Regions from separate parts of the Sporosarcina trichiuri genome, predicted to be linked through region 2. Evidence: predicted binding sites of a transcription regulator. Region 2 holds the regulator's gene; each other region holds the start of a gene.
What was found. The regulator LexA, encoded in region 2, represses DNA repair genes until DNA is damaged. The targets are predictions, from matches to a motif close to CGAACATATGTTCG.
Positions count from the first base shown of each region.

Region 1: the regulator LexA is predicted to act here: its motif matches at 1,918-1,931, upstream of QWT68_RS08660 (YhjD family protein).
Region 3: the regulator LexA is predicted to act here: its motif matches at 2,311-2,324, upstream of uvrB (excinuclease ABC subunit UvrB).

Region 1 covers NZ_CP129119.1:1,649,054-1,653,285, forward strand. Annotated here, with positions in the region: gene QWT68_RS08650 (M20 metallopeptidase family protein) at 1-837, shown strand, start outside; gene QWT68_RS08655 (competence protein ComK) at 1,024-1,572, shown strand; gene QWT68_RS08660 (YhjD family protein) at 1,541-1,900, opposite strand; gene QWT68_RS08665 (nuclear transport factor 2 family protein) at 2,028-2,633, opposite strand; gene QWT68_RS08670 (response regulator) at 2,695-3,369, opposite strand; gene QWT68_RS08675 (sensor histidine kinase) at 3,396-4,232, opposite strand, start outside.
Region 2 covers NZ_CP129119.1:1,245,944-1,250,175, reverse strand. Annotated here, with positions in the region: gene QWT68_RS06665 (trimeric intracellular cation channel family protein) at 1-192, opposite strand, end outside; gene QWT68_RS06660 (methionine gamma-lyase family protein) at 312-1,574, shown strand; gene lexA (transcriptional repressor LexA) at 2,095-2,715, opposite strand; gene QWT68_RS06650 (LysM peptidoglycan-binding domain-containing protein) at 2,903-3,217, shown strand; gene QWT68_RS06645 (YneB family resolvase-like protein) at 3,221-3,880, shown strand; gene QWT68_RS06640 (DUF896 domain-containing protein) at 3,945-4,178, shown strand.
Region 3 covers NZ_CP129119.1:259,084-263,315, reverse strand. Annotated here, with positions in the region: gene uvrA (excinuclease ABC subunit UvrA) at 1-249, opposite strand, end outside; gene uvrB (excinuclease ABC subunit UvrB) at 256-2,238, opposite strand; gene QWT68_RS01545 (IDEAL domain-containing protein) at 2,373-2,606, opposite strand; gene QWT68_RS01540 (ABC transporter permease) at 2,683-3,891, opposite strand; gene QWT68_RS01535 (ABC transporter ATP-binding protein) at 3,875-4,232, opposite strand, start outside.

The DNA of each region.
Region 1 (4,232 bases), 400 kb from region 2:
GCAGCGCTGCTCCAGCTCGCAAAGGCAATCCATACGCTGAAAGATGAACTTACCGGTACGTACGTCTTCATCCACCAGCACGCGGAAGAATATGCGCCGGGCGGAGCCATTTCGATGATCGAAGACGGCTGCCTTGACGGTGTGGATGTCATCTTCGGCACGCACCTCTGGTCGCTCCTTGAAGCGAATACGGTCCAGTATGTCAGCGGGCCGATCATGGCGGCTGCCGACCGGATCGAGATCACGGTGAAAGGCGCGGGCGGCCACGGGGCATCCCCTCATCAGACGAAGGACGCTATCGTCATCGCCTCCCAGTTCGTCACGAATCTGCAGCAGCTCGTATCCCGGCGTGTCGACCCGATCGAATCCGCCGTTGTCACGATCGGTTCGTTCATATCCGACAACGCGTTCAATATCATTGCCGATCAGGCGGAGCTCCTCGGCACGGTACGGACATTCTCCCCCGAAATCCGGGATCTGATGGAACGGGAAATCCAGCGTATTGCGGACGGCACCGCCCTCATGCACGATGCAAAGATCGACGTGACCTACACGCGCGGCTATCCGGCAGTCGTGAACCATAAACAGGAGACTGAATTCCTCCGGGACATCGCCCGGGACGTTCCTGGCGTGAAGTCGGTCGTTGAGATGGTGCCGCAGATGGGCGGCGAGGACTTCGCCTACTATCTGGAGCAGGTGCCCGGCACCTTCTTCTTCACAGGCGCCCAGCCGGAATCGGCCTACCCGCATCACCACCCGATGTTCGACTTTGACGAATCCGCAATGCTGACTGCCGCCAAAACGCTCGGCGCAGCGGCATTGCGTTCGCAGGAATAAGCGGATACCGGCTCCTTTTCCGGCCGCGGAAACATAAACTCCGACTGATAAGCTGATCGAACTGTCTTTTCCGACAGTATCGGTCAGCTTATCTTCACTTTTCCGACTTTTCTTTTTATTAAATTGCATTTCCAGATGCTTCCGATATAATGAGAATTAAGAACCTACTCAGCAGGAGGGATAAAGATGCACTCACAGCAGCAATTCGGCAATTACCTCATCAACTCGGATACGTTCGTTCTGCAGCCCATCCATGCAGATTTCAAGACGACGACCCGTGTGATTGAACGGCATACGGAATTCTCCCTGCCGAAGAAACCGATCCAGATCGTTCGGAAGACATGCGAGCTGTACGGCTCCTCACTGAAGACCCGTACGCTCACCGCCCGCCGGGCACTCGGCAACCGTCATAAGACGCCGATCGTCGTCGCTCACGCATTCGACACACCGTACATCTTCCTGCCGACCATGTCGCCGGCTTCGGATGACAACATGTGGATTTCGTACCACGCCATCACCGACTTCAAGGAGGAGTCCTCCGGCTGTTCCATCCATCTTGAAAATGGCCGTATAGTGAAAGTCAATGTTTCGACACCGACGATGTGGCGGCAGTTCGCTTTTGCCGCATTGCTCGAACGGGACTTCGAAAAGAAACAGTTCATGCTTCAGCGTCCGCGGATGGTGGTCGCCCAGCATGGCAGTTTCACATATCCTGTTGCCGGAGATACCGAGTGAGCAGTTCCTCCGTACGGTTGCGCAGCCGCACATTCAAGTAGCGGCGCCGATCTTCCGTCCTGTCATGCAGGAATGTGTATTCGGTGAAAATGTCATCCGTCTTCCCTTTGATGACGGACATCCGGTGCATCCGCAGGTAGGCAGCCGTATTGCCAAGCTCCCTGTGCACCTTCCTGGTCACATCGTCCACGAGCGCCAAATACGGCTTTTTCAGTTTGAAATTCCCCTGCTCGATCGATTGGCGGTCCCGTTCCAGGACTGTCAGCAGCATGGGCAGGTAAATCATGTTCTCCAGATTGGCGACCTCTTCTTTCTGCAGTGCAGGCATTGTCCATCCCTCCATAACGAACAAGTGTTCTTATTAGGAGTGTACGCCATCCCCTCTTTCATTGCAACAAAAAACAGTCCGTAAACGGCATGATAATTCTGCCAGCGGACTGTTTCTTCTGTTCAGTTTATTTTTCCTTCTCCAAGTCTCCGATGTAGTGGACCGATTTCACTTTCCAGTTGCCGTCCTCATGGTTCATGACCGTCACCTGACGTCCGCTGCTGACGTCCTCTTCACCGCTTGCCTTGGACTTGACGGCCGTCTTCATCACCGTGAAGACCTGCGCTTCATCCTCCGTATACTCGACAATCGTCAAGTCCTCCGGAGTGCGTGTCAGCTCATTTTCAGTAAGCAGCTCCTCGGTCGCCGCACGTTCTTCGCCGAGGTCATAGCCTTCTTCGGAAAGTGTGGCAAGGTACGCATCCACATCGCCGGCATTCAGTGTATCGATGTACTCGCTGAACGCCTTTTCGATCGCTTCCTTCTGATCTTCCGGGACACCGGATGCTTCTTCGATATCGCCGCCGTTCAGGCTGAAGCCGACGTCGCCCCCGTCCTTGCCTTCCATTTCCGTCCCTTTATCTTTCACGCCGTGATCGATGCTGCCATATTCATTCGTCTGTTCCCCGTCATTGACCGATCCCTGGCTGTTTTCGCTGCTGTCTTCACCGCCGCACGCACCGAGCGTCAGCACCAATGCTGCTGTTCCGAACAATACTGCCGTTTTCTTCATCAGTCCATCCCCTCTCACAGCAAAAGGACCATCCAGTCGGAGGCCCTTTGCTCTGTTGTCCTTACTTGACTTCAACCCAGCCGTTCTTGATGGCCGTGACGACTGCCTGTGTCCGGTCGTTGACATTCATCTTCTGCAGGATGCTGGACACGTGGTTCTTGACCGTCTTCTCGGAGATGAACAGTGTCTCACCGATCGCCCGGTTGCTTTGGCCGTCCGTCAGCAGCTGCAGCACTTCACATTCCCGCTTCGTCAGCAGGTGGAGCGGACGGCGGATTTCGTGCTGATGGAACGAGCCTTTATGCTCGCGTTCGCTCAATCTGCGATATTCGGTCACAAGGTTGTGCGTCACTTTCGGATGCAGGTACGATCCCCCTGCCGCCACAACTTTGATCGCCTGGACGATTGCATCCGCATCCATCTCTTTCAGCATATAGCCGAGTGCACCGGTTTTCAGTGCCTGAGAAACGTACGACTCATCATCATGGATGGACAGGACGATGACTTTCGCATCCGGGTATTTGGATGTCAATTGCTCTGTCGCCTCGATACCGTTCATGCGCGGCATGTTGATGTCCATCAGGACGACATCCGGACGGTGTTCTTCATACAGAGTGAACACTTCACTGCCGTCGTCCCCTTCGGCTACCACTTCGAACGAATCTTCGAATGCAAGAATCCGCTTCACACCTTCCCGGAATAGTTGGTGGTCGTCTACTATTAAGATCTTTGTCATTTTCGTTCCCTCCACTGCCTCTATTTTCACTTCGAATCGGGACTGAACGGGATAGTGAAGAAGACGCTTGTCCCCCTGCCGACTTCAGAGGTGATTTTCAGCTCACCTTTCAGCAGGTCGATACGCTCTTTCATCCCGATGATCCCGAATGATTTCTCTTTCACTTCATTCTGATCGAAGCCGCTGCCGTTATCCTTGATAAGTGCATTCATGGATTCACACAGCCATTCGACTTTCACCCAGACGTCACGGCTGTTGCCATGCTTGATAGCGTTCGTGACGGATTCCTGGACCATCCGGAACACCGCTACTTCGAAACTGGATTCGAAGCGGCTTGCTTCGCCGATGCTCTGGAAATGGATCCGGACGTCAGGTTCGTATTCCATCAATGTCGACAGATACTTCTTCAAAGTCGGCACAACGCCGAGATCATCGATTGCCATCGGCCGTAGATCATATATGATTCTCCGCACTTCATACAATGAGCTGCGGACCATCTCCTTCAGATCCCTGAACTCGATCAGCGCCTGCTCCGGCCCTTTCTGTTCATACACTTTCTCAACAAGCCCTGAACGGATCAGCACATTGGCCATCATTTGCGCAGGACCGTCGTGTATTTCCCGGGAAACTCGTTTGCGTTCCTCTTCCTGGGCCTGGATGATCCGGATTGCGAAGTCTTCCTTATGCCGTGCGGTCTCGAGTGCTTCCCCTACATCTTTCAAGTCCGATGTCAGGTAATTAATGACTGTGGACACTTGGTTCACGAGCTGATCCGCACGTTCGATCGTGTGGAGCAGCTCCGCCAGGCGGCGGTCGAGATCGTCACGTGTCATGCGCAGCTGCTTTTCTTCCATGCGGTTCAC
Region 2 (4,232 bases):
AAACAGACCTTGTTCCCACAGGACGGAAACAGGGATGCCGATCACCAGATTACGCACAGTCCCTCCGCCGAAAGCGGTCACCATCCCGAGGATGTACACCCCGAACATATCAAAGTCCTCCTCCATTGCAACAATTGCGCCGGAGATGGCAAAAGCAGCAGTCCCAATCAGACTGAAAATGTCCCAAGTCACCGAATCGTGCCTCCGTTCTTATAATGTGCAGCTGCGCCAGCCGGCTTCATTCATTTACCGGCGGCGTCTGAACTGCTAAAATGGATTGTATATCTATGGACAAGAATGGAGCATCCTGAATGAGTATACAGCAATTGAACAACGAAATCCTTGCGCGCGCAGAAAAGATAGAGACGGAAATACGGCCATATTCGCAGGAGACGGAGCGGATCGCCCTGTTCAACCAGCAGAAAGTGCTTGCCACATTCCGTAACAACCGCGTCAGCGACTTCCATCTGAATGGCTCGACCGGATACGGCTATGACGACTCAGGCCGTGAAGTCCTCGAACGGGTGTATGCGGATACGTTCGGTGCGGAGGATTGTCTCGTCCGCGGTCAGATCATCTCAGGCACACACGCCATCGCCATCACGCTTTTCGGCATTCTGCGGCCGGGTGATGAGCTTCTTTATATTACCGGGAAACCATACGACACGCTGGAATCCATCGTATCCGGAGGGGACAAGGATACCGGCTCGCTGAAGGATCTGAATATAAGCTACCGTCACGTCGATCTTCTGGATGACGGCAGTGTCGATTTCGACGAAGTCGAGCGGCAGATCCGCCCTGAAACAAAGATGATCGCCATCCAGCGCTCCCGCGGGTACGCAGACCGTCCGTCGTTCACAATCAGCAAAATCCAGGAGATGGCGGAGCGCATCAAATCGAAGCACCCCGGCCTCATCCTATTCACCGACAACTGCTACGGTGAATTCACAGAAGAACTGGAACCGACCGAGGTCGGCATCGATATCATGGCCGGGTCCCTCATCAAAAACCCGGGAGGCGGTCTTGCGCGTACAGGCGGCTATATTGCCGGGCGCGCGGATCTGATCGAGAAATGCAGCTACCGGATGACTTCCCCGGGACTCGGCGCGGAAGCCGGCGCGAGTCTCGACACGCTTCGTGAAATGTATCAAGGTTTCTTCCTGGCACCGCACGTCGTCAGCCAGGCGGTCAAAGGGGCACAGTTCACCGCGGGCATGCTCGCCTCCTATGGACTGGAGACAGCGCCGCATTTCTCCGCCAAGCGGACTGACCTGATCCAATCCGTCTCATTTGCCAGCGCTGAGCAGATGATCGCATTCTGCCAGACCATCCAGGAAAACTCGCCGATCGACGCCCATGTCAGCCCGGTGCCGTCGTACATGCCGGGATATGCCGATGATGTCATCATGGCGGCCGGTACGTTCATCCAGGGCTCCAGCATCGAACTGACAGCGGACGGTCCGATCCGGCCGCCATACACGGCGTACGTCCAGGGCGGCCTCACCTACGAGCACGTCAAGGCGGCCATCCTGAGTGCGGTCGGCCGACTGGAGGAACTGGGTCTTATCAAGTGACAGGCCCGGGCGACTGCCGGAACTTGTCCTGGTCGCTAACGACATCTTGAACACGATCATGAAACAGGGATAATGATCATAAATTTGTAAAAGTGATCATAAATCCGCAATAGTGACCATAAAAACAGGAAAGTGATCATAAATCCGGATTTCCGCTCATAAACACGTGGAAGTGATCATAAAATCCGAAAAGCGCTCATAACTTCACATACCGGCACCCGCCGGTACGCGGCCCGTACCCCGTTCCTGCAGCAGACACGGCCGCGCAGAAAAGGAGCAAGCCAAGGATCGGATTTGCCGGCTGCGCTTCGCTCCGCGTATTCGGAGCGGGAGCGGAGCAGAGAGGTTCACTGGAAGATAAGGGATCATAAACTAAGCAAAGTGATCATAAATCACGATATGCACTCATAAACTTCCCGGAATGCCAGCCGGCCTGCGCAAGCTGCCGCCTGCCGGGGGAAACCTCAAAAAACAGCACGGACGCCATGAAAACGTGACGTCCGTGCTGTTTTTTGCTAATTCAATGGATGGTACGATACACGCCGACGACCTTGCCGAGAATCGATACATTTTCGACAATGATCGGATCCATCGATGAGTTCTCCGGCTGCAGCCGGAAATAATCTTTCTCTTTGAAGAAACGTTTCACTGTCGCTTCATCCTCTTCAGTCATCGCGACGACGATTTCACCGTTGCTCGCAGTGTGCTGCTGCTTCACGACGACACGGTCGCCGTTCAGGATTCCTGCTTCAATCATACTCTCCCCCATGATCTCCAGCATGAAAAGGTTGTCCTCTGAAGTACCGAACGAGTCGGGAATCGGGAAATATTCTTCAATGTTCTCGATTGCGGTGATCGGCAGTCCTGCCGTGACCTTTCCCACAAGAGGGACATGTACGACACCTGTCTTGAGTTCGTCGGCATCTTCCTGGCCGAGAACTTCGATCGCACGGGGCTTTGTAGGATCCCGTCGGATAAGACCCTTGCTCTCTAGCCGGGCAAGATGGCCGTGGACGGTCGAACTCGAGGCCAGACCGACCGCTTCACCGATTTCACGGACGGAAGGCGGATAGCCCTTCTTCTGGACTTCGTCTTTAATGAATGACAGGATGTCTTCCTGCCTTTTTGAGATCTTCTTCAAACGTGTTCACCTCTTCGCTGATTTCGCAGTCATTGGCAGCGCTGCGGCCTGTTTCTATAAAAATAGTATAACAGGTGTTCGTACATATAGCAAACACAGGTTCTAATTTCAAGGTTGACTTCCAAACCTCTGTTCGCATATAATAAAAACAACGAAGCGAACGTACATTCTGAAAGGGGTTTTTTTCATGGCTGCCATCTTGAATAGGAATAAAAATATCATCGGGGCTTTTGCGGTTTTGACAGTCCTAACATTCGTCCTTATACTGAAATTCTCAGTTCCCAATGAATTCGTCGAGGTGACGGTCATCCAGGGGGATACATTATCAGCGCTTGCAGAACGGTACTCGGGAGAGATGCCCGCAGACCGGTGGATCAGGGAAGTTGCAGCATTGAATGATCTGGACGGAGCGGCGATCATGGCAGGAGAAGATCTCAAGCTTCCTTTACAATCGTATCAGGGGGCCGATGATGTTCGGCTTGTCTTCGCAGAGGAGGAGTGAACTATGGGCAAGGCAGGGCGCTGCGTCATCTATTGCCGTGTAAGCACAGATAAGGATACTCAGGAAATGTCGCTCTCCCGGCAGCAGGAAGAGCTTGAAAAGCTGGCGGACGAGCTTGGCTTCACCACTGCGGCTAGTTTCGTCGACAGGCACAGCGGCTATGAACTCGATCGTGAAGGTCTGCTCGATCTGCTCGATTTCATACGTGACGATTGTATCGGAGCCGTCCTGGTGCAGGATGAGACGAGGCTCGGGAGAGGGAATGCCCGTGTCGCAGTCCTTCATCTGCTGGCCAAGACAGGTACTTCGGTATTTACGAATCATGACAGCGGACCGCTGGAACTGAATGAGATGGACACGATGCTGCTCGAAATATTGGCGATCGTGGAAGAGTACCAGCGCAAATTACATAATGCAAAGATCAGAAGAGGGATGAGACGGGCTGTGGAAGCGGGATACCGCCCTGAACGCAACTTGAGGAACCAGGGGAACGCGGAAGGCAGGGAACGGATCGATACGCCTGTGCAGGAGATCGTCTCACTGCGGGAAAAGGGACTGACGTTCGAAGAGATCACGTCTGTCCTGAAGGGGCTCGGCCACCAGGTCAGCAAGGCCACTGTGCATCGCCGTTACCAGGAATATACATCTGAGCATGGAGACTGATTGGTTGCACTTCCGCCTGTAATTGTATACGTTAAAATGACGGAAACGAACAGGAGGGATTCAATTGCTGGAAGACAAGAAAATCAAGCGGATCAACGAACTTGCAAAAAAAGCGAAAACGACCGGATTATCGGTCGAAGAGGCGAAGGAGCAGTCACAGCTGCGGAGTGAATATCTGAAGACATTCCGCTCGACGATGAGGGATACGATCGAAAATGTGAAGGTGATCGACCCCGATGGGAACGATGTCACGCCTGACAAGGTGAAAGACGCAAAAAACAGGAAATTCCTGAATTGAGCCGGAAATGCTCATGACCACCGCAGTTTGTATTCCTGCGGTTTTTTCATTACA
Region 3 (4,232 bases), 990 kb from region 2:
CGGAGACAGCCCTTCGATCAGGTCGACATCCGGCTTGTCCATCTGCCCGAGGAACTGACGGGCATAGGAAGACAGTGATTCGACATAACGGCGCTGGCCTTCGGCATAGATCGTGTCGAAAGCGAGGGATGATTTCCCTGATCCCGAAAGGCCGGTCATGACGACGAGCTCATCACGCGGAATGGTGACGTCGATATTTTTCAAGTTATGCGCACGGGCGCCCTGAATATAGATTTCTGTATTTTTCATGCTTCCTCACCTTTCTGCTTTCAATTCCAGGATCGTATCCCGAAGTTCTGCCGCCCGTTCGAAATCGAGTGCTTTTGCTGCATCTTTCATTTCTTTCTCGAGCGATGCCAGCAGGTCGGCTTTCTCTTCTTTGGTCAGTTTCTTTCCTTCGGTGACTTTCTCCACATACGAAATCGTTTCATCAGCAGCCTGTGTGGCTTTGATGACATCACGGATTCCTTTTTGGATTGTCTTCGGAGTAATGCCATGTTCTTCGTTGTATGCCATCTGGATCTCACGCCGCCGCTGTGTCTCCTCGATAGCTTTTGTCATGGAATCCGTATATTTGTCAGCGTACATGATGACGCGGCCTTCCGAATTCCTCGCAGCCCGTCCGATCGTCTGGATGAGCGAACGTTCCGAACGGAGGAAACCTTCCTTGTCCGCATCGAGGATCGCAACGAGCGACACTTCCGGTATATCGAGCCCTTCCCGGAGCAGGTTGATGCCGACCAGGACATCGTATGTACCGAGCCGCAGTTCCCGGATGATTTCGATCCGTTCCAGGGTTTTGATCTCCGAGTGGAGGTAGTTCACTTTGACGCCGGCTTCTTTCAGGTAATCGGTCAGATCTTCCGACATCTTTTTCGTAAGCGTTGTTATGAGCACCCGCTCGTTGCGTGCGGCACGCTCGTTGATTTCATCCAGAAGGTCATCGATCTGGCCTTCGATCGGCCGGACTTCGATGATCGGATCGAGCAGCCCTGTCGGACGGATGATCTGTTCGACCATCTCAGGCGTGTGTTCGATTTCGTAAGGACCGGGTGTCGCCGAGACATAGATCGCCTGGTGGATATGCTTCTCGAACTCTTCGAACATGAGCGGACGGTTGTCTAGGGCGGACGGCAGGCGGAAGCCGTGCTCCACAAGCACTTTCTTCCGCGCCTGGTCGCCGTTGTACATCCCGCGGATCTGCGGCAGGGTGACGTGGCTTTCGTCCGCCACGATGAGGAAGTCATCCGGGAAATAGTCGAGCAGCGTATAGGGTGTTTCCCCCGCTTCGCGGAGGGACAGATGGCGTGAATAGTTCTCGATACCGGAACAGAAGCCCATCTCCCGCATCATTTCCAGGTCATAGCGTGTCCGCTGCTCCAGACGCTGCGCTTCGAGGAGCTTGTCGTTCTCCCGAAGGATCTTCAGTTGTTCTTCGAGTTCCGCTTCGATGCGTACGATCGCTTTCTCCATTTTCGCTTCGCCTGTGACGAAGTGGGAATTCGGGAAGATGGCGACGTGCTCACGCTCGCCGACGACTTCGCCTGTCAGTGCGTCGATTTCCCGGAGCCGGTCGATTTCATCTCCGAAGAATTCGATACGGATACACCGTTCGTCCTGCGACGCGGGGAAGATCTCGACCACATCGCCGCGCACACGGAATGTCCCGCGTGTGAAGCTGACATCATTCCGTTCGTACAGGTTATCGACAAACCGCCGGAGCAGCTGGTTCCTGTCGATTTCCATGCCCGGACGGAGGGAGATCATGTGGGAACCGTATTCCTCCGGGGACCCGAGGCCGTATATGCAGGACACCGACGCGACAATGAGGACGTCGTTGCGCTCGAACAGCGCAGCTGTTGCGGAGTGACGCAGTTTGTCGATTTCGTCATTGATGCTCGAGTCTTTTTCGATATACGTATCCGTCTGCGGCACGTAGGCTTCCGGCTGGTAGTAATCATAGAAACTTACGAAGTACTCCACCGCGTTGTCCGGGAAGAACTCCTTGAATTCACTGTACAGCTGCCCGGCAAGTGTCTTGTTGTGGGCGATGACCAGCGTCGGCCGGTTGATCTCCTTCACGACATTTGAAACCGTGAAAGTCTTTCCGGTTCCTGTCGCCCCGAGCAGTGTCTGATGCTTTTCGCCGTTCTCCACGCCTTCCACCAGCGACCGGATGGCGGCGGGCTGGTCTCCCTGCGGAGTATATGGCGCCTGCAGGCTGAATGTTTCTTTCACTGAACGTCACTCCCTAGTATTGCTCGTATTCCTTTAGTTTAGCACATTCCCGTTCTTCTCCAAAGCAAAAAGCGAACGTACGTTTTTTCTCACAAAAAAAGCTGCACGCGGTAATTGCGTGCAGCCAGAAGCATTCAATTTTCATCCAAAGACCGGAGCGAAGACGTCAGCTTACGGAACGCCAGCTCGTCACGGCTGTCCAGGGCGCTGTCGATATCACCGAGCAGGCGCACCCTTGTCTGTTCACGGTGAATATGGTTCAGAAACAAATCGATGTAGATATCATTCAGCAGTTTCTCCGCCTGCATAGTGGAACTGTTCTGTCCAACGGCTTTGAGGAACTCAGCATGTGAATACTTCTTCTCCATCCTTCTTCACCTCGGAACTCTTTTTTCCATTGTACCGAAATCAGAGCTGTCTTTGCAAGGACTTTTTCGAATATTCCTACTCCTGTTCACTTGTACCTGTCAGACGGATGGTCGCCTCCGAAACGATCAGGACGATGCCCCCGAGGAGAACCGGTGTCAACGACAGCCCGTGGAGGATGAACGCCGGGACCATGACAAGGACGGCCTGGAGCCATTGAACCCGCTCCGTCAGTCGGAAGATCTCCCTGCCGCGGGTTTCTTCGGCATGCGGGAACAGGAGATCCATCCGGAATTCATCGCCGCCGCGCAGCGCCTGCAGCGTCTGGATCGCCGATGCAAAGGCGAGCGCCCCAATAAAGATGAACGCGACCGCCGGAAACGGGATGAACACAGCGCCTGCCATCGACAGCATTGTCAGACGAAGCCACAGCCAGAACGGCTCATCCGTCCTGATGAACGTCCGGCGCAGCAGGAATGCCTGTGCATCCGTCGTTTCCACGGCGGGATCGCGCATGAACAGGCCGAGCCACGACCGTTTGCTGACTGACCCTTTCAGATGGGGCACATCCGTGAAGTAATTTGCAAAACGGTAGAACCCCATCATCCTGTTCTGTTCAAGCTCGATGAAGTGGGTGTACGGGAACGGCTTTCCGGCCGCGCGCCTCACCCAGTATACATAGTAGGCAGCAAATATGACTGCCGCCCCTGCCGCCAGAACCCAGGAGGCGGTCAAGACTCCGTAAATGGTGATTGTCCCCGCCAGGAACCGGATAGCACGGTCCACCCAGATCCCCTGCCCTTCTTCGGCACCGCGAAACGCGAATTCTGAGCGCACATTCAGCCAGACTGCGCCGAGAATCAGGATGAACAGCACGAGATACAGCGGTTTACTGCCCAATCCATACGCACTCAGCATCGGCAGCGAAACGATGAACAGGATGACCGGTAGCGGCAGCTTCGAGAAGAATGTCCACGTCAGGGCACGTCCCATATAAGCAGGCAGTTCCGTCTCCAGAGGCAGCAGATAGACGGCATCCGCCGGTTTCAGCAGTGTGACAGGCGTTGCCAGCGTTATCACCGCGGCAATCAGGACAGCGGCAATCCAGGCGGCCGGTAATCCAGGCGGCACATCCTTCAGCCATTCACTGTATGCATAGCCGGCGGCTCCGATCGAGAACAGCAGGACGATCGCCAGGTGTCCGGTGAAGACATACTGTAAATAACGCTGCAGCTCTGCTGCATATTTCCCGAACCGGTTCCCCCACAATTCACGTAAGCTGTTCATGGTCCGCTTCCTCTGTCATTGCAATATAGAGATCATCCAAGGATGCATCCGGCCGCCCGAACGCTCTCCTGAGATCGTCCATCGTCCCCGACGCACGAACCCGGCCTTCGTGCAGCAGGATGATCCGGTCGCAATGCTTTTCCGCTGTCGCCAGGACGTGTGTCGACATGAGCACTGCAGCCCCCCGCTCCGTCCGTTCCGTCAGCTGGGCGAGCAATGACCGGATACCGAGCGGATCCAGCCCGACAAACGGCTCGTCAATGATATACAGAGACGGTTCTGCCAGGAAGGCGCACATGATCATCACTTTCTGCCGCATCCCCTTCGAGAAGTGGGACGGA